Regions from separate parts of the Actinocatenispora sera genome, predicted to be linked through region 3. Evidence: riboswitches for the same ligand, from Rfam matches in the RefSeq annotation. Region 3 holds a riboswitch; each other region holds the start of a gene.
What was found. Region 3 has a riboswitch for cyclic di-AMP ahead of Asera_RS33750 (LysM peptidoglycan-binding domain-containing protein). Riboswitches for the same ligand answer to the same signal wherever they lie in the genome.

Region 1 (6,944 bases), 5.8 Mb from region 3:
GTGCGGCGAGCGGGCGCTGGCCGCGCTGCGCGACCCGCTGCGGGTCGGCGGGCACGAGCTGTCGGTGTCGGCGTGCGTGGGTGTGGTCGACCGGGTGGTCGACCGGTTCACCGCCGCCGAGCTGATGCAGGCCGCCGACACCACGCTGTACTGGGCGAAGTCGGAGGGCGCCGGCCGGCTGGCGGTGTTCGACCCGGACCGGCACGCCCGCGAGGTCGCCCGCTACTCGCTCGCCGCGGCCATGCCCGCCGCCGTCGAGCACGGCGAGTTCGTGGTCGAGTACCAGCCGCTCGTCGGGCTCGCGGACAACCGGCTGCGCGGGGTGGAGGCGCTGGTGCGCTGGCGGCACCCGGAGCTCGGCTGGCTGCCGCCGGACCGGTTCATCAACCTCGCCGAGGAGACCGGCGCGATCGTCCCGCTCGGCCGCTGGGTGCTGCGGTCCGCGTGCGAGCAGGCCCAACGCTGGCAGGACATCGCCGCCGACGACTTCTTCGTCAGCGTCAACCTGGCCGTCCGGCAGGCGCACGAGAAGCACCTCACCGACGAGGTCTCCGAGGTGCTGTCGAGTACCGGCCTGCCGGCCGACCGGCTCGTGCTGGAGCTGACCGAGAGCGCGATCATGGGCCCGGCCGCCGAGCCGCTGCGGGCCCTGCACGCGCTCACCGACATGGGTGTCCGGCTGGCCATCGACGACTTCGGCACCGGCTACTCGAACCTCGCCTACCTGCGCCGGCTGCCGGTGCACGCGCTCAAGATCGCCGGCTCCTTCGTGTCCGGGATGGCCGACGCGACCGACAACGGTGTCGGCGGTCCGGACCCGGTGGACGAGCGCATCGTCGAGACGCTGGTGGAGCTGGCGCACGCGCTCGACCTGACCGTCATCGCCGAGGGGGTGGAGACGGTCGGGCAGGCCAGCCGGCTCCGCGAGTTCGGCTGCGACGTCGGCCAGGGCTGGCACTTCGCCCGGCCCAGCGCACCGGACGCGATCACCGCCCGGCTCATCGCCGAACGCAACAACCACCACTGACGGCACGGCCCGAGTTCAGGACGGCGCCGGCTCACCGGGCACCCGCTGCCCGGCCGAGGCGTCGACCCGGTGGTCCCGGCCGTGCGGTCGCCCCGGACAGGGTGAGGGCCGGCCTCCACGTGGTGGCGGGGCCGGCCCTCCTCGGTGGCTACCGAGTCGTGTGTCGCGGTGTCAGGGTCGAACCGCCCCGTACCAGGAACCGGGGTAGTCGAGCGTGGACACCTTGACGTACTCACCGGGCTGCGGCGCGTGGATCACGTAGCTCGTGCCGTCGTACCTGCCGATGTAGATGGCGACGTGCTCGCCGCCGTTGTAGAACACCAGGTCACCCGGCTGCAGGTCGGCCCGGGTGACGTGCGGGAACGCCGCGTACTGGCTGTAGGTGTAGGCGCGCATGTGCACGCCGGCGGCGGCCCAGGAGGCCGAGGTCAGCCCGGAGCAGTCGAAGGTGTTCGGCCCTGCGGTCGCCCACACGTACGGGTCGCCGAGGTGGGCGATCGCGTAGCGCACCGCGACGCCGCCCGGCCCGGGGATGTAGGGCATCTGCGGCAGCGCGGTGCCGGTGTTCTTCCGGGCGGCCGCCGTCTTCATCCACTGCTTCTGCATGGTGGCCATGTCGGACTGAAGCTTCTTCTTCTGCGCCGAGAGCTTCTTGGCCTCCGCCTTGTTGCTGGCGATGAGCTTGTCGTACTTGGCCTTCGAGGCGTCGAGCCTCTTCTTCGCCTTCTCGTACTTGGCGACCTTGGCGTGCTGATCGGCGGCCATCCGGTCCAGTGTCGCCATCTGGTCGAGCATGGTGGTCGGCGAGCCGTACTTCAGCATCGAGTTGAGGGCGGACAGGTTGCCGCCCCGGTAGGCGGCGGCCGCGTACGTGCCGACCTCCTTGTACATCGCGTCGACCTTCTTCTCCAGCGGCGCGATCTGCTTGCCCAGCTGCTTGGACTTCCGCTCGTTCTTCGCGAGCGCGTCCTCGTTCTGCTTCAGCTTCTCGCCGTTGGTCTCCATCTTGGACCAGGTCGAGTCCATGCCGTGTTCCAGCTGCGAGGCGGACGGATCCGCGTGCGCGGCGGTCGGCCCGACCAGGCCGACACCGACGGTGGCGCAGACGGCGGCAGCGAGCAAAGCAAGCGCGCGCCGGGTTGGGCGCGCAATGGTCCCCGCTACTGACACCAGTAGCTCACTCCTTCTCCCGCAACCGCCTACCGGGTTAGCTGACGGGTTCGGGCGGGAAGAAGTGAGTTCGCCCTACCACCGGCTCTCCGGGAGAGCTGGCGGATTCACCCCGGATGGACGCCGCGGACGGCATCCGTTGGATCCCCGGCTCGCCGAGCGACGACTCGGCGGTGCCCGTTCGGCGCCACCGGTTTGATGGCAGACTCCCGACCGGACCGCCCAAGAGTACGGATACCGCCGAGTGCCGTTCAACCCTGCGTGATCTGTTTGGCTTTGCCGGCTGGTCAGCGGTCACCGCGCTCTCGTGTGCGGACACCTGGGGTAACGAACCCGTTATCGTGCCGTTACGAGTGGCCGGCCGAGAAGGTACCCGGAAGAACGGCACCACCAGGTAAATCGCCGCAGAGTCGGAGCGCCCCGCGGTCCGTCATGTGGGAATGGCCACAGCACTCCGGGCGATGCTGCGCTCCGCGATCGACGCGCCACCAACCGTTTGCCGATCCACAGAATCCCGGTACGCGACCAGCTCCGGTGCACGAGAGTGGAGAGGTGACGGCGGCGCTGGGCACGCGCCGGCGTACCGGCGAGGGGGTGGCGTCGATGCCCGCTAGCGATCTGCCGACCCGCCGCCTGGGTCGTACCGACCTGCACATCACCCGGGTCGGCTTCGGCGCCTGGGCGATCGGCGGCGCGGGCTACGCGTACGGCTGGGGACGGCAGGACGACGGCGACTCGGCGGCGGCGATCCGGTACGCGGTGGAGCACGGGGTCAACTGGATCGACACCGCACCGGTGTACGGGCTGGGCCACTCCGAGGAGATCGTGGGCGCGGCGCTCGCCCCGTACGCCGAGCCGGACCGGCCGTACCTGTTCACCAAGTGCGGCCTGACCTGGGACGAGACCGAGCGCAGCCGGCCACCGCGCGCGGCCGGCGCACCGAAACAGCTGCGCCGGGGCCTGGAGGGCTCGCTGCGCCGGCTCGGCGTCGAGCGCATCGACCTGTACCAGCTGCACTGGCCGCGGGCTGCCGGCGTACCGCGCGCGGAGACCTGGCAGACGCTGCTCGACCTGCGCCAGGAGGGCAAGGTTCGGGCGGTCGGGCTGTGCAGCCAGAACATCGCCGGGTTCGCGGCCGCCGCGACGCCGGGCCGGCCGGACGCCGCGCAACCGCCGTTCTCCGCGGTCGACCGGGAGGCGGCCGAGGGGCTGCTCGGCTGGTGCGCGGCGAACGAGGTCGGCGTGCTCGCCGCCAGCCCGATGCAGTGCGGCCTGCTGACCGGCGCGTTCACCCGGGACCGGGTGGCCGCGCTGCCGGCCGACGACTGGCGCCGCGGCGACGGCGAGTTCGTCGGCGCCGCGCTGGACCGCAACCTCGACCTGGCCCGGCGGATGGGCGACGTGGCACACCGCCGCGGCCGTACCCTCGCCGCCGTCGCGGTCGCCTGGACGCTGGCGTGGCCCGGGGTGACCGGCGCGATCGTCGGCGCCCGCCGGCCCGACCAGGTACGCGACTGGCTGCCGGCCGCCACCGAGCCGCTGGACGGCGACGACCTCGACGAGATCGCCGAGGCGATCGAACGCTCCGGTGCCGGAACCGGGCCGACCCGCCCACCGGTCCCGGTCGACCCACCGCCCGCCGCCGCGCCGACCTCGCCGGGGCCGAGCCTGGCCGAACCGGCGCCGCTACCGTCGGCGGCCGCCGACGGGACATACCGGGTCACGACGGACCGGTCGCGCGGTGATCTGCTCGCCGAGCCGTCCTGAGCCGCCGCCCGCGACGCCGGCACTCCAGCCCCGCCCCGTCTCCGACCACGCCGCCGGCCGCGCGGTACGGTCGCCGCAACGGCGGTACGAGGGGGTTGAGGATGGGCGCGTTCTGGCATCCGTTCGCGGACATGGGCGACGTCGAGTCGGCGGGGGAGTTCGTGCTCTCCCGCGGCGAGGGCGTCTGGGTGTTCGACGAGAACGACCGCCGCTACCTGGACGCGACCGCCGGGCTGTGGTTCGCGAACGTCGGGCACGGCCGGCGCGAGCTGGCCGAGGCCGCCGCCGACCAGCTGCGCACCCTGGCCGCCTACTCCTCGTTCGGTGACATGGCGGTGCGCACCACGATCGACGCGGCCGAACGGGTCGCGTCGCTCGCCCCGATGCCGAACGCGAAGGTCTTCTTCACCTCCGGCGGCTCCGACTCGGTGGACAGCGCGGCGAAGCTCGTCCGCCGGTACTGGCACGAGCTCGGCGCGCCCGAGCGCACGGTGCTCATCTCCCGGACCAACGCGTACCACGGGATGCACGTGGCCGGCACCGCCCTCGCCGGGATCCCGGGCAACCGGGCCGACTACGGCGAGCTGATGGCCGACACCGCGGTGGTCGACCGGGACTCGGTGGACGAGCTGCGCGCCACGATCGAACGGATCGGCCCCGGCCGGGTCGCCGCGTTCTTCTGCGAGCCGGTGATCGGCGCCGGCGGCGTGTACCCGCCGGCCGAGGGCTACCTGACCGCCGCCCGCCAGGTGTGCCGGGAGTACGGCGTGCTGTTCGTCGCCGACGAGGTGGTCACCGGGTTCGGCCGGATCGGCGGCGACTGGTTCGCCAGTACCCGGTTCCACCTCGAACCCGACCTGATCACCTGCGCCAAGGGCATCACCTCCGGGTACCTGCCGCTCGGCGCGGTGATCGCCGCCGAGCACGTGGCCGAGCCGTTCTTCCGTCCCGGCGCCGGGGTGTGGTGGCGGCACGGCTACACGTACTCGGGGCACCCGGCGGCGTGCGCGGTGGCGCTGCGCAACCTGGACCTGCTGGAGCGCGAGCAGCTGCTCGCCGAGTCGAAGCGGCTGGAGTCCAGCCTGGCCAAGCAGCTCGGCCGGCTCACCGAGCACAACCTCGTCGCCGAGGTACGCGCCGGTGTCGGCGCGGTCGCCGCGGTCCAGCTCACCGAGCCGGCGCTGGCGCCGCAGCTGGTCAAGGCGCTGCGCAAGCAGGCGGTGACCACCCGCGCGGTCGGCGCCGGTGGCATCCAGGTGTCCCCGGCCTTCGTGATGTCCGACGACGAGGTACGCCTGCTCGCCGACGGCATCTGGGCCGCCCTCACCGACCTCCGCCGCTGACCGCGCCCCGCCCCGGTGTCGGCCAGGCCCCCGGTGAGTTGATCAAGGCCCCAGTGCGTTGATCAAGGCCCCAGTGAGTTGATCAAGGGATCGCGACGCGTTCTTCTCGGTCGACGTGACCGGATCCCTTGATCAACTGCCTGGGCCCTTGATCAACCGGGTGGTGCAGCTCGGCGCGGCGGGCGGGGCTGCTGTGAGATCTGCCGCGGACCGGCCCGGTCGCACGATCCAGGCGGCAGGATCACAGGCGGAACGTACGAAGAGGGGGCTGCGCCATGAAACTGGTGACCATCGACGACATCCGCGCCGCCGCGGAGGTTCTCACCGGCGTCGTGGTCCGCACCCCGCTGCTGCCCCAGCCGTGGTCGCAGCCCGGCCGGCAGCTCTGGCTCAAGCCCGAGAACCTGCAGCCGGTCGGCGCGTTCAAGCTGCGCGGCGCGTACCACGCCATCGCGGTGCTGCCCGACGAGGCGCGCAAGGCCGGTGTCGTCACCCACTCGTCCGGCAACCACGGCCGTGCGGTCGCCTACGCCGCGGCGCTGTTCGGGGTGCCCTCCGTCGTGGTGATCCCGGACGTTGCGCCGCCGATCAAGATCGAGGCGGTCCGCGAGCTCGGCGCCGAGGTCGTCCTGGTGCCCGGCAGCGAGCGCGCCGACGCCACCGAGCGGATCGCCGCCGAGCGGGGGATGGCGGTGATCCCGCCGTTCGACCATCGGGACGTGATCGCCGGCCAGGGCACCGTCGGGCTGGAGATCCTCGCCGACGCCGCGGACGCCGACGTGGTACTCGTGCAGGTCGGTGGCGGCGGTCTCGCCTCCGGCGTGAGTACCGCGATCAAGGCGCTCTCGCCGCAGACCGCGGTGTACGGGGTGGAGCCGGCGGTCGCGCCGGACGCCCGGGACTCGCTCGCCGCCGGCCGACTGGTGCCCTACCCGGACGAGCAGCGGTACGCGACGATCGCGGACGGGATGCGCACCGGGCTGTCCGAGCTGACCCTGGCGCACCTGACCGCGCACCTGGACGGCATCGTCACCGTCGCCGAGGACGAGATCCGGGACGCGGTGGGGGTGCTCGCCCGCCAGGCGAACCTGGTCGCCGAACCGTCCGGTGCGACCACCCTCGCCGCCTACCTGCACCACGCCGACGAGCTGCCGTCCGGCCGCACCGTCGCCGTCGTCTCCGGCGGCAACCTCGACCCGGCCCAACTGGCCACCCTGGTCGCCCCCTGACGGCAAGCGGCCGGTTGGCGTCCAGCTCACGTCCCCGGCCAGCTGGCCGCCGTCGTCGGCGGCTGACTCACGGCGTCAGCACGATCTTTCCCCTCGTACTGCCGGTCTCGATCAACCGGTGCGCGTCGGCGGCACGCGCGAACGGGAAGACGTGTTCCCCGTACACCCGCAGCCGGCCCTCCTCGACCAGCTCGACCAGGTGGTCGAGCCCGGCAGGGTCGGGCTCCACGCCGATTCCGGCGAACCGCCGGCCGGCTTGCTCGGTACGCTCCGCCAGTGCGGCGTCGTGGTGGCCGACGATGGTCAGCAGCAACCCTCCCGGCCGGAGCACGTCGATCGACCGCTCCGCGGTGGCGCCCCCGACGGTGTCCAGCACCACGTCGACGTCCTTGACCGCGGTGTCGAAGT
Region 2 (6,944 bases), 6.2 Mb from region 3:
GGCGCCGTACCCCTCGACCGCCCAGGGCATCCAGCGGGACAGCTCCGGCATCGAGGCCTGCACGGCCCGCACTATCGCGCGCACATCGCCGGAACGCCACCGCCGCAGCAGCAGTCCCGGTGCGGTCAGGGTCTCGGAGGGCGGAACGAGCCGTACAGCCATGGCGACATCCTGACAGACCCCGCCAACCCCCGGCCCCGACCGCGTCGATCAGGGTGTGGAGTCACGCGAAAGCGCTGTCCGGCCGCTTCACCTCGTGCGCGAGCCGGCCGCGGGTGCCGACGTAGGCTGGGGCGCGTGCCTGAACCACTTGCCGCCGCGCTCGCCGACCTTCGTACCCTGCTGACCGACTCCGACCGGTTGGTACGGGCGGTCGCCGCCGGCCGCCGCCGGGGCGTGACGCCGGAGGTGCCGCGGGTCGAGCTGCGGCCGGTGCGGATCGGGGCCGGCCCCCGGCTGCAGATCGTCGAGCAGGACGCCGCCCGCCCGCGCACCCGCAACGTGGCCTGGGGTGCCGACGCCGAGGCGGCGGTGGCCGAGCTGCTCGCCCGGCCGTACGGGAACTGGCACGTCACGGGCACCGATGCCACCGTGCAGCTGCGGGTCACCAAGCGGGGCGAGGCGCAGGTGCACCGGTCGGCCGGGGCCGGCACGCCGGCCGACACCGAGCACGACCGCGCGAAGAGCTACCTGCTGCCGCCGGATGACGAGCTGTACGGCGTGATCGGCGGCAACGCGGCCAAGCGCCGCCAGGTCGACGCGTTCCTGCGGGCGCTGGACGCGACCCTGCCGGCGCAGCTGCCCGAGCCGCTCCGGGTGGTGGATCTGGGCTGCGGCAACGCCTACCTGAGCTTCGCCGCGTACCGCTACCTGACCGACCGGCGCGGTGCGCACGTGCAACTGACCGGAGTGGACATCCGGGCCGACCAGCGAGACCGGAACACCGCGCTGGCGGATCGGCTCGGTTGGGCGGATCGCGTGTCGTTCGTCGCCGGCACGATCGCCGCCGCACCGGTCGACGGGGCCGATGTCGTGCTCGCCCTGCACGCCTGCGACACCGCCACCGACGACGCGCTGGCGCGGGCGGTGCGCTGGCAGGCGCCGTACGTGCTGGCCGCGCCGTGCTGCCATCACGAGCTGTCCGGCCAGCTGCGCGACCGCACCGATCCGTTGCTGCGCAGCGCGATCCTGCGGGAACGGTTCGCCGACGTGCTGACCGACGCGATGCGCGCCGAGCTGCTGCGCGCGCTGGGCTGGTCGGTGGAGGTGGTGGAGTTCGTCGACTCCGCGCACACTCCGCGCAACGTGCTGCTGCGCGGCACGCGCGGCGGCGTGGACACCGCCGCCGCGCGTACCGGCTATCAGACCCTGTCGGACACCTGGCGGGTCAGCCCCGCGCTGGGGCGGCAGCTCGCCGATCTGCTGTCCTGACCGCCAGGCCCGGCCGGTCGGCGGCGCGGAACCGGAACAGGCGCAGCGAGTTCGACACCACGAACACGCTGGAGAACGCCATCGCCGCGGCCGCCAGTACCGGGGTGACCAGGCCCAGCGCGGCCAGCGGGATTGCCGCCACGTTGTACCCGAACGCCCAGAACAGGTTGCCCTGGATGGTGCGCAGGGTGCGCCGGGACAGCCGGATCGCGTCCGCTGCGGCGCGCAGGTCCCCGGCGACCAGGGTCAGGTCGCTCGCCTCGATCGCCACGTCGGTACCGGTACCCATCGCGATGCCGAGATCGGCGGTGGCGAGCGCGGCGGCGTCGTTGATGCCGTCGCCGACCATCGCCACCACCCGGCCGGACCGCTGCAGTTCGGCGACCACGTCGGCCTTCCCGGCCGGCAGTACGCCGGCGTGCACCTCGTCGATGCCCACCGCGGCGGCGACCGTGCGGGCGGCGGCCTCGTGGTCGCCGGTCAGCAACACCGGCCGCAGCCCCAGCCCGCGCAGCGCGGCGACCGCCTCGGCGGCACCGTCGGCGACGGTGTCGGAGACGACCAGCACGCCGCGGGCGGCGCTGTCCCAGCCGGCCAGTACCGCGGTGGCACCGTGCGCGCCCGCGGTCGTGATCGCCGCGGTGAGCTCTGCCGGAACCGTCAGGCCCTCCCGGGTCAGCAACTCCGGCCGGCCCACCACGACCCGCCGGCCGTCCACGGTGGCCAGCGCACCGAACCCGGCCACGGCGGCGAAGTCGGCCACCTCGGGCAGCGGCCCCGCTGCGGCCGCGGCGCTCGCCACGGCGCGGGCGATCGGGTGTTCGCTGGCGTGCTCGACCGCCCCCGCGTACCGCAGGATCTCGGCCGGCGACTCGCCAGCGGCGGCGATCGTGTCGGTGTGCGTCATCCGGCCGGTGGTGACCGTACCGGTCTTGTCCAGCACCACGGTGTCGATCCGCCGGGTCGACTCCAGCACCTCCGGCCCCTTGATCAGGATGCCGAGCTGAGCACCGCGCCCGGTACCGACCAGCAGCGCCGTCGGTGTCGCCAGCCCGAGCGCGCAGGGGCAGGCCACGATCAGTACCGCCACCGCTGCGGTGACCGCCGCCGCGGCCGGCCGCCCGGTGGCGAGCCACGCCACCAGCGTGCCGAGCGCGATCACCAGCACCGCCGGCACGAACACCGCGGAGATCCGGTCCGCCAGCCGCTGTACCTGCGCCTTGCCGTTCTGCGCGTCCGCGACCAGCCGGCCGAGCTGCGCCAGCTGGGTGTCGGCGCCGACCCGGCGGGCGGTGACGACGAGGCGCCCGCCCGCGTTCACCGTCGCACCGACGACCTCGTCGCCGGGTCCGACCTCGACCGGTACCGACTCGCCGGTCAGCATCGACGCATCCACCGCACTGGTACCGGACTCGACGACGCCGTCGGTGGCGATCTTCTCCCCCGGCCGGACCACGAACCGGTCGCCGACCGACAACTGTCCGATGGGGACGGTTCGTTCCCGGCCGTCGGCGGCCAGCACGGTGACGTCCTTGGCACCCAGGGAGAGCAGCGCCCGCAACGCGGACCCGGCCCGCCGCTTGGCCCGCGCCTCGAAGTACCGGCCGGCCAGCAGGAAGGTGGTCAGCGCGGCGCCGACCTCCAGGTACAGCTGGGGTCCGGTGTCGGAGCCGGCGAACAGGTGCAGGCTCATCCGCATGTTCTCGCCGCCCGCGCCGCCGAGGAACAGCGCCCACAGGCTCCACAGGTACGACACGGTCGCGCCCAGCGAGACCAGCGTGTCCATGGTGGCAGCGCCGTGCCGCAGGTTGGTCAGGGCCGCGCGATGGAACGGCCCGGCGCCCCACACCACGACCGGTGAGGTGAGCGTCAGCGCGAGCCACTGCCAGTGGTTGAACTGCAGCGGCGGCACCATCGCGAGCAGCAGCACCGGCAGCGTGAGCACGGCCGAGCCGAGCAGCCTGGTACGCAGCGAGTGTTCGGCCGCGTCCCGCTCGTCGGCGACCGGTTCGTCGGCCGCCGGCGCCGGCGGTTCCGGCGGCTGCGCGGTGTAGCCGGTCGCTTCGACGGTGCCGATCAGATCCTGCACCGTGGTACCGGCCGGGTAGTGCACCCGGGCGGTCTCGGTGGCGAAGTTGACGGTCGCGGCCACGCCGGGCAGCTTGTTCAGCTTGCGCTCGACCCGGGCCGCGCAGGACGCGCAGGTCATGCCGCCGATCCGCAGCTCGACTGCGGGACCGTTACTGTCCACAGTAGACATCTACCCTCCCCGATCGGTGCGGTGGCGCCGGCCGCGCTCAGGCCAGCTGGTAGCCGGCCTCGTCGACCGCGGCGGCCACCGCGTCGGTGGCCAGCGGCTGGTTCGCGTCGACCTCGACCCGGCCGCTCGCCACGTCGACCCGAACCGCCTCCACGCCGGGCAGCCCGCGAAGCTCGGTGCTCACGGCGCTGGCGCAGTGGCCGCAGGTCATCCCGGTGACGGTGTATGTCTGAGTTGCCATGGTTGCCTCCACAACGGTGAACGTGCGTCAGGATCGGACCAACCGGGCGATTGCCGCGGTGGCCTCCTTGACCTTCTCTTCTGCCTCTTCGCCACCTTTTGCTGTGGCCTCGGCCACGCAATGTGACAGGTGACCGTCGAGCAGGCCGAGCGCGACACCCTGCAGAGCGCGGGTCGCGGCCGAGATCTGGGTGAGGACGTCGATGCAGTACGTGTCCTGCTCGACCATCCGCTCCAGGCCACGGATCTGCCCCTCGATCCGCCGCAACCGAGCCAACAGTGCCGTCTTGTCGTCGCTGTACCAGTAACCCGCCATGTGGCCACCTCCCCCGTTCGGCCTCACAGTACCATACCCCCCTACCGTATCCAACCACGGAGCGGAGCGACCTGGATGCGAACGGATCAATTCCCGAAACAATGTGAGTGGCACGCCGGGGGCGACTTGCGATCGACTGACGGTTACTCCTAATGTGACTCCCCGTCTGACCGGATGTCTGCCGCCTGCCCGTGGGCGGCACCGGGCGACACCGCCGAGTTGCCGCGCGAGCCGCCTCCCCTGGCGCTGGCCGGCGAGCCGGGGACCCACTCCCTGGGGTGAGTCCACGACCTCCGGGTCGTGGTAGGGCGCACTTCTTCCCCGCCCGAACCCGTCAGCTAACCCGGTAGGCGGTGCGAGGAAGAAGGAGCCGGCTGCCGGTGCCCACCTCCGCTGTCATGGCGCGACCGCTGCGGGCCTTCGGCCTGCTGCTGCTGGCCGCGCTCACCGCGATGGCCCTGTTGCTGCTCGGTACCCCGGCGCACGCGACACCGTCCGAGGCCGAGCTGACCAAGCAGATCGACGCCAAGTCCAAGCAGTTCGACAAGGCCGTCCAGGAGTACGACAAGGTCCAGGACCAGTTGACCTCCAGCAAGAAGAAGGAAAAGGCGGTCAACAAGAAGCTCAAGCCGCTGCAGAAGAAGGTCGACGCGGCGGAGCAGGCGGTCGGCAAGATGGCCGCCGCCGCGTACCGCGGGGGCAAGCCCGGAGCGGTCAACGCCATCCTCTCCGACGGCTCCGCCAGTACCCTGCTCGACTCGCTCTCGCTGCTCGACCAGCTGGCGCGCAACCAGAGCAAGCAGATCGCCGAGTTCAGCAAGGCGAAGGCCGCGCTGGACAAGCAGAAGGCGGCGCTGGACACCGCGATCGGCAAGCAGACGCAGGCGAAGCAGAAGCTCGCCGACCAGAAGAAGTCGCTCGACAAGGACGTGCAGAAGCTGCGCGACCTGCGCACCCAGGCGTACGGGTCGCCCACGAACTACGACACCAACGTCGACTACGGCCCGGCGCCGAACCTGCCCGGCAGCGCCGGCAAGGCGGTCGACTACGCGTGGGCGCAGCTCGGCAAGCCGTACAACATGGGTTCCGCGGGGCCCGACGCGTTCGACTGCTCCGGCCTGACCATGATGGCCTGGAACGCCGCCGGGTACTCGCTCGCGCACAGCTCGTACACCCAGTACAGCCAGACGCACCGGATCAGCCGGGACCAGCTGCAGGCCGGTGACCTGGTGTTCTACAGCGGGAACGAGCACGTCGCGATCTACATCGGCGGCGGTCAGGTGATCCACGCACCGACCTACGGCGAGCCGGTGCAGAAGGCCAGCGTCGACATGATGCCGCCGGACGGCTACGGCCGGGTCGGCTGAGCAGACAAGCCTTACCCCCACCCCCACGCGACGCCGGTACCGGAGCCTCCCCCGTCTCCGGCACCGGCGTCGCGGTCTGTGCCGCGCCGTGGCCACTGGCCCGGCGACGGCGAGGACCGCCAGCCAGGATCTCGCTGTGACCCGCCCGTACCGGACCGGTAAGCTCGATGCGGGCCCGCGGGGCATGGCAGGGGCACGCGGCGACAGCCGGGAGCCCCGGATCGCCCCAGGACCCCACGGATGGCCGGTTCAGCAGCCACAACGCCGGCCGCTGCCCTCGTAGCTCAGGGGATAGAGCACCGCTCTCCTAAAGCGGGTGTCGCAGGTTCGAATCCTGCCGGGGGCACAACACGACATCGCCCGGTGCGCCCAGCGCAGCGGTGCGGCACCCGGCGGGGTCAGGAACCCGACCGGCCGCGCGGCGCCCGTCACTCCCGAGCCGGGCGAGACGTGTCCAGGCGGTCACTTGGTGGCGAGGACCTCGCGGAGTCGGCGGGCGAAGGCCTCGGGCTGGCCGGCGTAGCCGTGCTCCCCGCCGACGAATCCGCCGTGATGGCTCGGGAAGACCGTCGCCTCCTGGCCGAGCAGCGCGGCGGTCGCCGTCGCGGTACGGGCGGTGAAGGTGCCGGCGGACTCCTCGCCGACGGCGATGATCACCCGGGTCGGCGCCGCGGTCAGCGCCGCGACGTCCGGCCGGTAGTCGGTGATCGCCAGCGCACGGTCGGACAGCAGCGGGTCGTCGCGGTTGCCGTCGTCCTCGGTGGGCATCCCGTACGCGGCCGGGTCCGGTGCCGGCTGGGCGAAGTACTCGTCGGTGAACTCACCCCGCCACGAGGTCATCGCGACGAACGCGGCCATCCCGGCACCCCACCCCTTCGCCTGGTACGCGGCGAGGAAGCCGTCCCGCGCGCGGACCGCCGCGGCGGCGTCGGGCAGCACCGGGAGCATCGGCGGTTCGTGCGCGACCAGCGTGGCCACGTCGTTCGGGTACGCGGCGACCAGCGCCAGCGCGGTCACCGCGCCGCCGCTGCTGGCGAACAGCTCGACCGGGCCGGCGTCGAGCGCCCCGATCAGCGCGTGCACGTCCGCCGCCTGGGTCTGCGGGGTCTGGTCGACCCGCCCGTCCGAGCGGGTGCTGCGGCCGAGGCCGCGCGGGTCGTAGGTGATCACGGTGCGGTCCGGGAACTGCGCCACCAGCGCGGTGAACCCGGAGGCGTCCATCGGTTGGCCGATCATCACCAGCGGCGGCGTGCCGTCGGCGGTCGGCAGCGGTCCGTGCACGTCGTAGGTGATCTCGGCGCCATCGGTGGGCACTACGCGTGTCGTCGTC
Region 3 (6,944 bases):
GGCGGAGAAGGCGGTCGCGATGGCGAAGAAGCTCGGCGTGCGGTTCCTCGCCCCGTCCGACGCGAAGCTCGCCCGCAACGCGCACGAGTGGGGCGCGTTCACCCTCGGCGTCTCGGCGGTGACCCCGCTGGACCTGGCGAACGCGTACGCGACGGTCGCCGCGGAGGGCGTCTACTGCGCGCCGCGCAGCGTGCTCGCCGTGACGAACCGGGACGGCAGGGCCGTCTCGATCCCCGGCGCCGACTGCCACCGGGTGATCTCGGCCGACGTGGCTCGCGCCGCCACCGACGCGGCCCGCTGCCCGGTCGGGCAGCAGAGCTACTACAAGCAGTGCAACGGCGGGACCGCGCCGAACGGGTTCGGCGCCTCGATCGGCCGGCCGTTCGCCGGCAAGACCGGTACCACCGACAACACCCAGACCGCCACGTTCGTCGGGTTCACCCCGCAGCTCGCCGCGGCGGCGATCGCCGCCGATCCGGACAACCCACGCAACGCGGTCGGGGATGCGTACGCGGACAAGGTCGACTGGGCGGTCGGCAACACCATCCGCCGGTCGCTTGCCGGGCATGCCGTCCGGCAGTTCGGCAAGCCGTCGAAGAAGATCGCCGGCCACCTGTCCAGCGGCAAGCACAAGCCCAGACACCGGCGCCACCACCACTGACCCCCGCCCGGCACGCCGCGGTCGTGCCGGTCACCGGTGCCGTACCTGCCCGGTGCCGGGGCGTGCGCCCCGCGTACGGTGGATCCGACGGGTACAGGGGGTGGGTCATGCCGGGAATGGGTCACATGGGACCGGAGCTCGCGCCCACCCTGGGTCGACTGCTCGCACCGTCCATGGACTGGTTCTTCCTGATCTGCTGCCTCGCCGCCGCCGCGGTGTACCTGGCCGGTGTGGTCCGGTTGCGCCGGCGCGGCGTGGCATGGCCGGTGCTGCGCACGGTGGCCTGGCTGGCCGGGATCGTCTCCATCCTGTTCGTCACCTGCACGGGGCTCGGCACGTACGGGATGGCGCTGTTCTCGGTGCACATGATCCAGCACATGGTGCTGAGCATGTTCTCGCCGATCCTGCTGCTGCTGGCGGCGCCGATCACGCTGGCGCTGCGAGCGATCCGGCCCGCGCCGCGCGGCAAGATCGGACCGCGCGAGGTGCTCGTCAAGGTGTTGCGGTCCCGGGCTGCCCGGGTGCTGACGTCCCCGGTCTTCACCCTGCCGCTGTTCATCGCCAGCCTGTACGGCCTCTACTTCACCCCGCTGTTCGACTTCGTGATGAGCAGCTGGCTGGGTCACCACTGGATGCTGGTGCACTTCATCCTGGTCGGCTGGATCTTCTTCTGGCCCGTGATGGGCAGTGACCCGGCACCGCACCGACCGCCGCACATCTTCCGGATGATCGAGCTGTTCCTGGCGATGCCGTTCCACGCGTTCTTCGGCATCGCCGTGATGCAGTCGTCGACGCTGATCACCAAGACGTTCGCGCATCCGCCGCTGTTCTGGGGCATCAACACGCTGTCCGACCAGCACACCGGCGGCGGCATCGCCTGGGCGTTCAGCGAGGCGCCGACGCTGCTGGTGGTGATCGCCCTGTTCGCGCAGTGGATCAAGGACGACGAGCGCCGGGCACGCCGGGACGACCGCGCCGCCGACCGGGACGGCGACGCCGCGCTCGCCGCGTACAACGCCTATCTGGCCCGGCTGAACCGCCAGTCCTGACCCACTCCGCACCGTTCGATCACGGTGCCCGGCGCCATTGATCATGCCGTGCTGTTGTGCGGCCCGCGTGTGCGCCGTACTGGGATTCATGACCCACGGTGCGCGGTCGGTGGTTGCGGACCGAAGCTGACCGCTGCGCGGGTCAGACTGGCGGCATGACGAACGACAAGATCGCCTCCGAGCAGCAGTTGCTGGTCCGGTTCCTCGCGGGGCAGCGGGAAGCGTACCGGCAGGCCGTGTCCGGGTTGGACGAGGAGCAGGCCCGCTCGGTGCCGTCGGCCAGCGCGCTGAGCCTGTCGGTACTGATCAAGCACTGCATCGACGGCGAGCGCACGATGATCAACCGGATCGCCGGTGCCGAGGAGGCCGCCGACCCGGTGGCGAAGTGGCAGGCCGGTTGGCAGCTGACCGACGCGGACACGGTGCCGGCGCTGCTGGCCAAGTGGGAGGAGGTGGGCCGGCGCACCGAGCAGGTGCTGCTGGCCGAGCCGGACCTGGATCGGGTCGTGGACATCCCGGCGAACGTGCGGCAGTGGCTGCCGAACGACACCGCGTACACGGTGCGCTGGCTGGTGCTGCACTCGATCGAGGAACTGTCCCGGCACGCCGGCCACGCGGATGTGATTCGCGAGTCGATCGACGGCGCGGTCGGGCACGGGGTCAAGCAACAGCCCGGCGCAGCCTGGGGCTGAGTCACAGCCCGGCGCAGCAGGGGGCTGGGCGCCAGCCCGGCGCGGCCTGGGAGCGCGCCAGGGTCTGGCTCGGTCAGGACCGAGCGACAGCCCGGGATGCTGGGGCTGGTCCACGCCGGCCGGAATGCCGACGGCCGGCCATGGTCCACAGCGGACGATGGCCGGCCGGATCGGCGCGGGACGCGGCGGGGGGAGTCGCGACCCGCGGCGGTACGGCGAACCGCACCGCGCCGGTGTCGGGCGCCGGGGGGATGGCGCACCGCACCTTCTTCAGGAGGTGGCGTGCCGGGCCGGGGGGGTGACCCGGCACACCGGGAGAGCGGGCTTGCGTCAGGCCAGGACGAGGACCTGGCCGGGGAAGATCAGGTTCGGGTTGCCGTCGAGCGTCGTGCCGTTGTTGGCGTAGAGCTCCTGCCACCCGCCCTTGACCTGGTGCTCGGTCGCGATGGCCGACAGCGTGTCACCGTGCTTGACGGTGTACTTCGGGCCCTTCTTCTGCGCGTGCGTGGCCGGCAGCCGCGAGGCGGAGCCACCCGCCGACGAGTTGCCCGTCGACGAGCCACCCGTCGAGGAGCCGCCGCCGGAGCCCTGGGTGTTGCTACCGGAGTAGTCGCCCGCGTCGCCGGCGCGCGCGCCGCACACCGGCCAGGCGCCGATGCCCTGGCTGGCCTTGACGCGCTCGGCGACGGCGATCTGCTGGCTGCGGCTGGCCTGGTCGGCGCGCGCCGCGTACTGGCCGCCGCCGTTGGCGTCCCAGGTGCTCTGGGAGAACTGCAGGCCGCCGTAGTAGCCGTTGCCGGTGTTGATGGCCCAGTTGCCGCCGGACTCGCACTGCGCGATCGCGTCCCAGTTGGTCCCGGACGCGCTCGCCGCCTCGGTCAGCCCGAACAGCGGTACCGCGGTGACGGCGCCGGCCGCGACCGCCGTGATGGCGATCTTGCGACCCAACCTGGCCCGGGGGGAAAGGGCACGGTGCTTCGCCATGGGTTGTCTCCCTCGACGCCTACGAGGTGAGCTGTCGGGTTCGGGCCGAGGGGTACTGGCCCGGCCGCGGGTTGCGGCTTCACCCCGAGGCACCGCCGTGTCGCGGTGCCGAGGAACCTGGGTCCCCCGCTCCATGCCTGGCAGGTACGTGGAACCACGGTGACGGCGGCATGGACTCGGCGTACCGGCCGTGGTTGCCCGCGACGGCGGACCGGCTGACCGTAGGTGCACCGGGTCCGCGGACGCAAAGTTCGGTGGGGCGATGGTGAAGAGGGCCACGTCCAGTCGGTGCGACACCACTCGGGACCGGACGAACCGCACCGCATAACCGTGTGTTTGCTGTACGAAGGCGGAACACACCGCGCGGGCGTTCAGAAACCCCGCACAGAGTGATCACATCATCGCGATGTGCAATATCGAGCGCGGTCTCGCGGCCGCCATGACCGCGTTCACTCCGGCCGACGGCGGCGGCCGACGGCGTGCGTAGTTCCATCACAATGGAACCATGTCGGCCGCCGGATCCACCCTCGCGCTGCGCCGCCGGTGGACCGACCTGATCGCCAGCGGGTACGACCGGCTCGTCGCCTCCGACCCCGGGCTCGCCCGGCTGCGGCTCGCGCTGGGCGTGCTGGTCAGCGTCGTGCTCGCGGTGGTGATCCTCGGCCTCGCCGGCTTCGCGATCACCGGCGCGCTGCTCGGCGCCAGCATCGCGATGGTCGCCTCGTCCGGCCCGGTGCAGCCCACGGTGCGCAAGCAGGCGGCGGTGATCGTCCTCACGATCCTGCCGGCCGCGGGCGCATTGACGCTGTCCGCGCTGCTCTCCGGGCACCACGTGGTGTCCGATCTGGTATTCCTCGTCGTCATCTTCGGCGCGGTCTACATCCGCCGGATCCCGGACTACGGCTTCCCGCTGGGGTTCCCGGCGTTCATGATGTTCTTCTTCGCCTCGTTCGTGGGCGCGAGCCCGGCGGCACTGCCGATGCTGCTGCTCGCGATCGCGGTCGGGCTGGCCTGCGCCGGGCTGATCCGGATCGTCGTGCTGCCACCGCGTTCGGCCCGCACCTTCCGCCGGGTCCGGCGCGGCTTCCAGGCCCGGCTGGCCCAGGTCCTCGACAGCGTCGCCGACCTGCTCGCCGACGGCCCCGCCACCGGTCGGCTGGACAGGGTGCGCCGCCGGGTCGACCGGATGCACGAGAGCGCCCTGATGGTCGAGGCGGAGCTGGACAGCCCGCTCGCCCCCGCCGGCGCCACGCTGCACCAGCGCCGGGTGCTCGCCGCCGAACTCGCCGCGGAGTCGCTCGCGCACGAGGCGCGCCGGGCCATGACGGCCACCGATCGGCCCAGCGAAGCCGATCGGGACCTCGCCCGCGCCCGGTTGGGGACGCTGATCGAGCTGATCCGGGTCGACCGGCAACGCGGCGGCTCGGGCGAGTTCCGGGTACCGGACTGGGTCTGCGACCGCGAGCAGCGGGTCGCCGGGGTCGATCCGGCGGCCCGCGGCCTGCTGTGGGCGATCGCCGAGGTCGGGGCCGCGGTCGCCCGCTCCCGCAAGGCGAACCATCGCCCGGTGCTCGGGCCGCCGGTGGACGACGAGGAGGACGTACCGGAACGCGCCGACCGCGATCCGGTGGCCCCGCCGGTACGCGGGCTCGTCGGCCGGCTGCTGCCGTCCACCCGGCAGGCGATCCAGGCGACGGTGGGCTGCGGGTTGGCCATCCTCGCCGGCGAACTGCTGTCCCCGCAGCGGTGGTACTGGGCGGTCATCGCCGCTTTCGTCGTGTTCGCCGGCACGTCCTCGGCCGGCCAGACGTTGATGAAGGGCTTCCGCCGGGTCGTCGGCACCATGATCGGCATCGTCACCGGTACCGTCGTCGCGCTGCTGGTCGCCGGCGATCTGCCGCTGGTCGCCGGACTGCTGTTCGTCTGCATCTTCGCCGCGTTCTACCTGATGGCGATCTCCTACAGCGCGATGACGTTCTTCATCACCGTGATGCTCGGCCTGCTCTACAGCCTGCTCGGTACCTTCACGCCAGGGCTGCTGGTGCTGCGGTTGGAGGAGACGGCGGCGGGAGCTGCCGCGGGCGCGCTCGCGGCGCTGGTCGTGTTGCCCACCAGTACCAAGAGCATGCTGCGCGACTCGGTGGCCCGCCTGCTCGACCGGCTCGCCGGGTTCGTCACGTCCACGGTGGAGCTGATGGCCGACGGTGAGCTGGTCGACCTGATCGACGCCTCCCGGGACGTGGACGCCGACCTGGACGCGGTACAGACCAGCGCCGAGCCGCTGCTGCACCGCATCAGCCCCCGCCGGGCCCGGCGCAGCGACACCCGGCACCTGGTCCGGGTGCTCACCCGGTGCGCCCACCACGCCCGCGGCATCGCCGCCAACGCCGAGGTGGCCGCGCTGCCGGCGGACCGGACGCTGGCCGAGGTCGGCGCCCGCGTCGCCGCGAACCTGCACCGGCTGCGCGCGGTGCTGCGGGACGAACCGCACCCGGAACCGCTGGTACGGGACGAGAACCCGGCCGCCGCGATCGGTCGCGGGGTGCCGGCGGGCCTGGACGAGCGAACCCGCCGCGCGGTGGATCACCTCACCCAGCTGGACCAGGCGGTCATCGCGCTGGCCCGCCCGCTCGGCGCCCGCCTCGCCGACCGCCCCCGGTGAGGCCGGCACCGGAGCGATCGTGATGGCGGCCCTGGGGCCGGAGCGATCGTGATGGCGGCTGGGCGCCGGTTGAGGTACCGTCTCCCCATGGACTTCGCTCAGCAGACGACGACGCCGGTGACCCGGCGCCCTCGATGCTGAGCTGATCTCAGCCAACGACCACGGCCCCGGGGTGACCCCGGGGCCGTCGTCGTGTCGGTGCGGGGGGTCGCGCCCGGGGCAGAAGGGAAACTCCGATGTCCATCGAAACCTCCGCACCCGCCGCCGACCTCGACCGTCCGGACCACCGGCGACTCGGTCGCGAGCTCGACCTGTTCGCCACCGATCCGCTGGTGGGCTCCGGCCTGCCGCTGTGGCTCCCGGACGGCGCGATCATCCGGTACGAGCTGGAGAAGCTCGCCGCCGAGTCGGCCGCCGCCGACGGCTGCCGCCGCGTGTACACCCCGGTACTGGCGAAACGCGAGCTGTACGAGCGATCCGGGCACTGGGCGAAGTTCGCCGACGACATGTTCCCGCCGATGCGCGTCGGCGGCGAGGAGTTCGTGCTGCGGCCGGCGAACTGTCCGCACCACGCCCTCGTGTACGCGTCGCGCCAGCGCAGCGTGCGCGACCTGCCGCTGCGGCTGAGCGAACTCGCCTCGATGTTTCGCAGCGAGCTGTCCGGCGTGCTGTCCGGGCTGTCCCGGGTGCGGCAGATCAACCTGGACGACATCCACGTGTTCTGCGCACCGGACCAGGTCGGCGACGAGATCGTCCTTGCGCTGCAGGCGATCCAGCGGGTGCACCGCCAGCTCGGTGTCGAGGTCGCGGGCTACCGGCTGTCCCGTCGCGGGTCCGGCACCAACTACCTCGGCGACGACGCCCTCTGGTCGGCCGCCGAGGGCCAGCTCGCCGAC
Region 4 (6,944 bases), 3.3 Mb from region 3:
GGCCCGGCGGGCCCGGCACGCGCACCCGGACACCGCCCCCGGGCCGGGCGACGGATCGTCGATGTTCGGCTTCGAGCCGACCACCCGGCACGCGCCGGCAGGGCCGGACGAGCCCGCGCCGGCCCTGCCGGTGCGGCTCGGGCCGTTGCCGCCGAGGCTCGAACCGCCGACCGGGCGACCGCCGGCCGGGCCCCCCGCGTTCGGACAACCAGGCGCGTTCGGCCAGCCCGGCGCGTTCGGCCAACCAGGCGCGTTCGGTCAACCAGGTGCGCCCGGCCAGCCCGGCGCCGCCCCGGCCGGCCCGCAGTCCGGGAACGGCGCGGCTGCCGGGCGCCAGCCCGAAGCGGCCCACCCCGGGCCCGGCCAGCCGGGGCCGGAGGCGCCGGACGCCGCGGTGTGGGGGACACCGCCCGCCTCGATCCCGCCGTACCCGCAGCGGCCGGGGGACCAGCCGCACGCCTCGGCGTATCCGGACGGCTCGACCTCGGCGCTGCCGTACGTGCCGACGCCGGAGACGGCGGAGTTCACCTCGCCGTTCCCGCCGCCCGCCAGCGGGCCGACGCCGGCGGCCGGTGCGACCGCGCCGCCGGAGTACGGGCCGGCCGGTGACACCGGGCCGACGTCCACCGGCGCGCTGCCGCCGGCGGTGGACCCGTTCGGACGGCATGCGGCGCCGGCCGAGGACGGGAAGTGGACGGTGCCGCCGCGGGTGCAGTCCGCGATCGACGCGGTACGAGCGTCGCGCCCGGGCCGGCACGGCGCCGATCGCGCCCCCGCCGGTGGAGCGGACGTCGGCGGGCCGGCGCCGGAACGGTTCGGTGCGCCCGCCGACGGCGGGAGCGGGCCGGAACGCGCGGACCGCGCCAGCGAACCGGGCACCGAGGCCGCCGTCCCCACCCGTACGACGCCGGGCCCGGCAGGGGCGGGAGGGCGGCGCTCCCGGGCGGCCACCGGTGATGCCGCGGCGCGGGGTGGCGCGGACACGCCGACCACCGAGACGCCGGTGCTGGCCACCCCGACCCGGGTGGACGCCGAGAGCGTGCTGGCAGCCGTACGGGACGTGCCCGGGGTGCGCGGTGCCGACCTGCGCACCGACGCCTCCGGCGGCCGCACGCTGCGGCTGGACGTGGCGGACGGGGTGAACGCCGAGGAGATCACCGCCGCCGCCGGGGACGCGCTGCGCGACCGGCTCGGGGTGGAGGCGAGGCTGACCGTCGCCGATGTCGACGAGGAGCTGGACGCCGCCCCGGACGACCGGGCCGAGCTGGACCGGACCGCCGCCGGCGCCGCGACGCCGGCGCTACGCGCACCCGGCCGGGGGGGCGATCCACGGGCGGTGATCGAACGCATCCAGGTCGCCACCGCCGGCTCGGAGTGCGCGGTCGAGGTGTGCCTGACCGCCGAGGGGGTGCGCGCGGTCGGCCGGGCCGGCGGCCCGGCGCTCGACCCGTACCTGTTGCGGGTGGCGGCGCAGGCGACGGCCGACGCGGTCGGGGTGTTGGTGGCCGGCCGGGCCCGCTGCGCGGTCGAACACGTCGACGTGGTGACCGCCGGTCCGTGCCGGGTGGTGGTGGTCGTGCTGGTGCTGCTCGCCGGCGACACGGCGGAGCGGCTGGTCGGCTCGGCGGTCGCCGGCGGTGACCCGCGGCAGGCCACGGTGCGGGCCACCATGGCCGCGCTCAACCGCCGGCTGGTCCCGCTGCTGGACGCGGTCCTCGCCTGAGCAGCGGACCCGCCCGGGACGCTCGTCGCTGGCCGCGGCGATCGGTACCCAGTCGCTGGTCGCTGGCCGGGCAACCGGACCGGGGCGCCGGACCCGCCCGTGGACGCGAAACGGCCGGTGCCCCGTGGCGGGGCACCGGCCGTGCCGGTACTGCGATCAGGGGCGACCGATGCCGTAGACCGGCATCATGTCGATCGACGACACCTTGACCACCTCGCCGAACGTCGGCGCGTGGATCACCTTGCCGCCGCCGACGTAGATCGCGACGTGCCCGAGATTCTCGTAGAACACGAGGTCACCGGGGGCGATCTGGCTGCGGCTGAGGTGCGTGATCTGGTTGTACTGGTCGGCCGCCACGTGCGGCAGGCTCACCCCGGCCTTCGCCCACGCGGCGAGCGTGAGCCCGGAGCAGTCGTACGAGTCGGGCCCGGCCGCGGCCCACGCGTACGGCTTGCCGAGCTGCGCGTAGGCGAAGTCGACGACCGCGCCGGCGCGACCGGACACCTTCGGCGGGGTCTGCCCGGAGCCGGTGCCGGTCGTCTCGGTGGCGCTGCCGTACGCCTCCTCGCGCAGCTTCTTGAGCTTGTCGACCTTGGCCGAGATCGACGCCTTCTTCTTCTTCAGGTCCTTGACCTGCTTGCTCTGCTTGGCGTACAGCGCGGCGAGCTTCTCGTGCTGCCCGTCGAGCTTGCGCTTCGCGGTGATCAGCGAGCGGATCTGGTCGGACTGCTGTGCGCTGAGCCGGTTGAGCGTGGCGATGTTGTTCAGCGTGTCGCTGGAGCTGCCGTTCAGTACCGCGTTCCAGGCGGTGGCCGGGCCACCCTTGTACGCGGCGGCGGCGATCGCGTCGACCTGCTTCTGCGCGGTGGCGACCTTGCCGGACAGCGGCTTGAGCTTCTTGTCGACCGCGGCGATGCGCTTCTTGGTCTTCTTCTGCTCTTCGGTGATCTTGTTGTACTGCTCGACGACCTTCTCGAACTGGGTCGACTGCTGCTTGATCTGCTGCTCCAGATCGGCCTGCGACGGTGCGCCGTGTGCCGGCGTGGTACCGACGAGGGATGCGGCGGCCACCGCGGCGGCCGCGACCGCGGCCAGTCCGATCGCGCGCAGCGACGCCCACCGGGGGCGTGCAGTGTCCATGCGGGTCTGCGCCCTTCTTCCTCAGACCGCCTACCGGGTTAGCTGACGGGTTCGGACGGGAAGAGCGCCCTACCGGGACTATGGCCTGTCCATGGCCCCGGATTCACCCCGTGGTACGGGTGGGTCCTCGGCTCGCCTGGCGGCGACTCGGCGGTGCCGTCCGGAGCTGCCCGACGGGGCGGCGGGGGGCCGGACGACCCCGTTACCGTAGCCGCTGGCGCGACGTGGTCAACGCCGTCGCGACCGGGTCGGTGACCATCCCCACAACACGGTGACCGACCGTCGGTGACTGACTGCGGATCCGTTGGTACGAGCGGAACTCGCGCGCCGCACCGTGGTCGTGCGGCGGCACGGCGTGAGCGTCACGCACCGAAGCGGCGCTGCCGCTCCGCGTACGAACGGAGCGCGCGCAGGAAGTCCACCCGGCGGAAGGCCGGCCAGTAGACGTCACAGAAGTACAGCTCGGAGTAGGCGGACTGCCACAGCAGGAATCCGGAGAGTCGCCGCTCGCCGCTGGTACGGATGACGAGGTCGGGGTCGGGCAGGTCGGCCGTGTAGAGGTGCGCGGCGATGTCGTCCGCGGACAGCGTCGCGGCCAGCTCGTCCATCCCGGTACCGGCCGCGGCGGCGTCGGTCAGCAGCGAGCGGAACGCGTCCACCAGCTCCTGCCGGCCGCCGTACCCGATCGCGATCGTCAGGCACGGCCCGGTCTCCGGGCTCTGGTCGGCGGCGAGCTTCAGCGCGTGCGCGGTCGAGTCCGGCAGCAGTTCCAGCCGGCCCGCCACCCGCAGCCGCCACCCGGCCCGCGGGTTGGTCGCGCGCTGCTCGATCATCCGCATCAGCGAGTCGAGCTCGCCCCGGTCGCGCCGGGCCAGGTTCTCGGTGGACGCGACGAACACGGTGACGTGGTCGATGCCCAGCTCCGTGCACCAGTCGAGCAGGTCGTCGATGTGGTCGGCGCCGGCCTGGTGGCCCATGCTGACGCTGGCCAGGCCGGCGGCGCGGGCCCAGCGCCGGTTGCCGTCCATGATCAGACCGACGTGCCGCGGGCAGTCGGTGCGGGCGAGCGCGGCGAACAGCCGCCGCTCGTACAGGCGGTAGAGCAGGTCGCGGGGCGTCATCCGGCCAGCCAACCAGCCGGATGTGTGCATTCGGCGAAGAACCTGTGCGCGTAGCGCAGAAGGCCCGGCACCGCAGCCGCGGTGCCGGGCCTCGGGGCGGCCGGCGGGTCCCCGCTCGCGGGTGACCGGGTCAGCGCGCGAACGGGTTCAGCGTCGGGTCGTCCGGGTCGCTCACGCCGTCCGAGTAGTGCACGGTGTCGAGCGTGCCGTCGCCGTCGGTGTCGGTGGCGACCGCGTCGATGTTGCCGTCCTCGTTCCGGTCGACGCCCACCTGGTCGAGGTTGCCGTCGCCGTTGCTGTCCACCGCGTAGGTGTCGGCGGTGCCGTCGTAGTTCTGGTCCGCGACGACCTGGTCGACGTTGCCGTCGCCGTCGGTGTCGCGCCCCACCAGGTCGATGTGGCCGTCGCCGTCGCGGTCGGCGTAGACGGTGTCGGCGGTGCCGTCGCCGTTGCTGTCGACCACCTCGGTGTCGAGCCGGCCATCACCGTTGGTGTCGTAGAAGACCTCGTTGGCGACGCCGTCGCCGTCGGTGTCGACCATGACCATGTCCGCCACGCCGTCGTGGTCGGTGTCGACGATCATCGTCTCGCTGCCGTCGGTGTGCTGCTCGACGACCACGTCGTCGGCCAGACCGTCGCCGTTCACGTCGACCGAGCTGTCGCCGCTGTCGAAGTCGCTCATGGTCCCCTCCATGGAGAACCCGCGTGCCGCGGGAGGTCGAGATCCCGCGCTGCCGCGGGGCCGTTGGCTGCGACGGTTTCGCCGGTCGCGATCCGTTGCTGGGGCCAACAGTGCCAGAGGGGTACCAGCCGGGCCATCGCGGATTCGTGCCACGTCCTCCCGGCCGGCGTAGGCCGGGTTCCCGCTGGTGAGCGCGGGCGGCGGGTGCGATGGGTCAGCCGGCGCTGGAGGCCGAGCCGAGCAGTGCCTCGATCGCCTCGTCCAGGTCGGGGTAGAGGTTGAAGATCGTGGTCAGCTGGGTCAGCTCCAGGATGTCCAGCACCCGGCGCGGGGCGGCGGCGATCGCCAGCCGGTGGCCGGAGTTACGACCCTGCTGGTATCCGGCGACGAGCACACCCAGCCCGGTGGAGTCGAGGAAATCGACGCCGGACATCTCGACCACGGCGTCCCGCTCGGCGAGCGCCGTGGTCAACTCCTCGCGCAGCCGCCACGCGGTGTCCACGTCGATGTCGCCGGAGACCGTGAGCACGGCGAGTTCGTCGCGGTCGGCGCGGGCCAGCTCGAACGTCGGGCGGCTCATCGCCCAGGCTCCAGCCCTGCGGTACGCAGCATTCCCATCCTCATGAGCATGTCCCGATTCTCCCTGAGCCGCCGGACAACACAGTGTCTCCTACCCGCCGACGGGCAGTTCCTAACGGGTTGCCACGGAAGAACTTGCGGGGAGCAACCGCATCAACCAGTTACTGTCCGACGTCACGGTGAGGGTACGGCACGCGCCGCCCGAACGGGCACGTTCCGGGGCCGGCCGGTATGCCGGCCGACCGGCCGTGCCGGCACCCGCGGGCCGTCAGCGCAGCGTGTCGGCGAGTTCGAAGACGGCCCGGACCAGCCGGGACCGGCTCGCGTCGCGCCGGCAGGCGAGGTACTGGGTCAGGTCGAGGTCGAGACCGGGCAGCGCCAGCACGGCGAGGCGCGGATCGGGTGGCAGTTCGGCGTCCGAGACCACCCCGACGCCGAGGCCGACGGCGACCGCGGAGTGCACCGCCTCCCGGCTGTCGACCTCGATCAGCTCCGGCCACTCGGCGAGCGACCGGCCGGCGGCGGCAAGGGCCCGTTCGAACACCCGGCGGGTGGTCGAGCCGCTTTCCCGGATGACCAGCTGGGTACCGGCCAGCTCGTCCAGCGTCACCTCGGTGCGCGCGCCGAGCGGGTGCCGGCGCGCGACGAACGCGACGACCCGGTCCCGCCGTACCGGCACGGCATGCAGCCGCGGATCGTGCCCGCCGGCGGCAGTGAGCGCCACGTCGACCCGGTCGGCCACCAGCTCGGCGAGCACCTGCTCGGAGTTGCCGGTCGACAGCGCGACCCGCACCCCCGGGTACCGGTCGCGCAGCGCGGCGAGCAGCGGCATCACGTGCATCGGCGCGTCGGCGCCCAGGCGCAGCCGGCCGGTACGCAGCCGGGCGCCGTCGTCGAGGATCTGGTCGGCCTCGTCGGCGGTGGCGAACAGCCGGCCGGTGCACTCGTGCAGCACGGCGCCGAGTTCGGTCAGCGTGACGCGGCGGCCGGTGCGATGGAACAGCACCACACCGTAGCTGCGCTCCAACGCCCTGACCTGCTCGGACAGCGTGGGCTGGCTGATGTGCAGGCGTTGCGCGGCGCGGCCGAAGCTGCCCTCGGTCGCCACCGCGTGGAACGACCGCAGGTGGAGGAGATTCATAGATCAGACCGATCTCGACCATAGGAAGTTTCGACTGGACCGATCGTAGCGGCTCTCCCAGAATGGCGTTGGCTGCCTGCGAGCCGGGCGCCGGCGGTCCGTTCAACTCACGTAGCTCAGCCGTGCCGGACGCATGCGCGAGACGTGTTACCCCGGAGGAGACCGATGTCGCCCGTGCTCGTCCTCGGTATCGACGGTGTCCGGCACGACGCGCTGTGCGCGGCGTCGACCCCGGAACTGGATCGGCTCGCCACGGCCGGCTTCCGGGTCCCGGTACCGGTCGCCGCCGACTCGCCGACGATCTCCGGCCCGTGCTGGACCACGATCGCCACCGGGCTGCCCGCACCGGTACACGGGGTGCGGGACAACGCGACGCCGGGGAATCCGGTACGGCCGGACTTCCTCAGCCGGATCCGCGCCGCACGACCCGGCACGACCACGTTCGCGGCCGCCGGCTGGGCGCCGCTGGTCCGGCCGGTCGGCTGCGGGCCGATCTTCGCCGGGCACGGCTTCCGGCCGCTGGCACCGGACGAGCGGTACGACGTGGCCGCCGCGAAC

Region 1: it holds a riboswitch for cyclic di-AMP, as region 3 does, so the genes downstream of both, Asera_RS03510 (C40 family peptidase) here and Asera_RS33750 (LysM peptidoglycan-binding domain-containing protein) in region 3, are expected to answer to the same signal.
Region 2: it holds a riboswitch for cyclic di-AMP, as region 3 does, so the genes downstream of both, Asera_RS01610 (NlpC/P60 family protein) here and Asera_RS33750 (LysM peptidoglycan-binding domain-containing protein) in region 3, are expected to answer to the same signal.
Region 4: it holds a riboswitch for cyclic di-AMP, as region 3 does, so the genes downstream of both, Asera_RS15760 (C40 family peptidase) here and Asera_RS33750 (LysM peptidoglycan-binding domain-containing protein) in region 3, are expected to answer to the same signal.

Annotation. Positions count from the first base shown of each region.
Region 1 covers NZ_AP023354.1:761,366-768,309, reverse strand. The annotation lists gene Asera_RS03515 (putative bifunctional diguanylate cyclase/phosphodiesterase) at 1-1,027, shown strand, start outside; gene Asera_RS03510 (C40 family peptidase) at 1,199-2,197, opposite strand; cyclic di-AMP (ydaO/yuaA leader) riboswitch at 2,209-2,380, opposite strand; gene Asera_RS03505 (aldo/keto reductase) at 2,801-3,964, shown strand; gene Asera_RS03500 (aminotransferase family protein) at 4,066-5,307, shown strand; gene Asera_RS03495 (threonine ammonia-lyase) at 5,583-6,536, shown strand; gene Asera_RS03490 (NADP-dependent oxidoreductase) at 6,604-6,944, opposite strand, start outside.
Region 2 covers NZ_AP023354.1:347,149-354,092, forward strand. The annotation lists gene Asera_RS01585 (GNAT family N-acetyltransferase) at 1-162, opposite strand, end outside; gene Asera_RS01590 (class I SAM-dependent methyltransferase) at 298-1,431, shown strand; gene Asera_RS01595 (heavy metal translocating P-type ATPase) at 1,388-3,691, opposite strand; gene Asera_RS01600 (heavy-metal-associated domain-containing protein) at 3,729-3,932, opposite strand; gene Asera_RS01605 (metal-sensitive transcriptional regulator) at 3,960-4,247, opposite strand; cyclic di-AMP (ydaO/yuaA leader) riboswitch at 4,482-4,615, shown strand; gene Asera_RS01610 (NlpC/P60 family protein) at 4,628-5,614, shown strand; tRNA gene Asera_RS01615 (tRNA-Arg) at 5,888-5,960, shown strand; gene Asera_RS01620 (alpha/beta fold hydrolase) at 6,077-6,944, opposite strand, start outside.
Region 3 covers NZ_AP023354.1:6,535,643-6,542,586, reverse strand. The annotation lists gene Asera_RS30785 (transglycosylase domain-containing protein) at 1-661, shown strand, start outside; gene Asera_RS30780 (cytochrome c oxidase assembly protein) at 787-1,710, shown strand; gene Asera_RS30775 (DinB family protein) at 1,866-2,402, shown strand; gene Asera_RS33750 (LysM peptidoglycan-binding domain-containing protein) at 2,733-3,386, opposite strand; cyclic di-AMP (ydaO/yuaA leader) riboswitch at 3,389-3,543, opposite strand; gene Asera_RS30765 (FUSC family protein) at 3,892-6,048, shown strand; gene thrS (threonine--tRNA ligase) at 6,285-6,944, shown strand, end outside.
Region 4 covers NZ_AP023354.1:3,270,615-3,277,558, forward strand. The annotation lists gene Asera_RS15755 (hypothetical protein) at 1-1,723, shown strand, start outside; gene Asera_RS15760 (C40 family peptidase) at 1,880-2,863, opposite strand; cyclic di-AMP (ydaO/yuaA leader) riboswitch at 2,876-3,026, opposite strand; gene uppS (polyprenyl diphosphate synthase) at 3,226-3,984, opposite strand; gene Asera_RS15770 (hypothetical protein) at 4,115-4,666, opposite strand; gene Asera_RS15775 (STAS domain-containing protein) at 4,881-5,246, opposite strand; gene Asera_RS15780 (LysR substrate-binding domain-containing protein) at 5,514-6,386, opposite strand; gene Asera_RS15785 (alkaline phosphatase family protein) at 6,552-6,944, shown strand, end outside.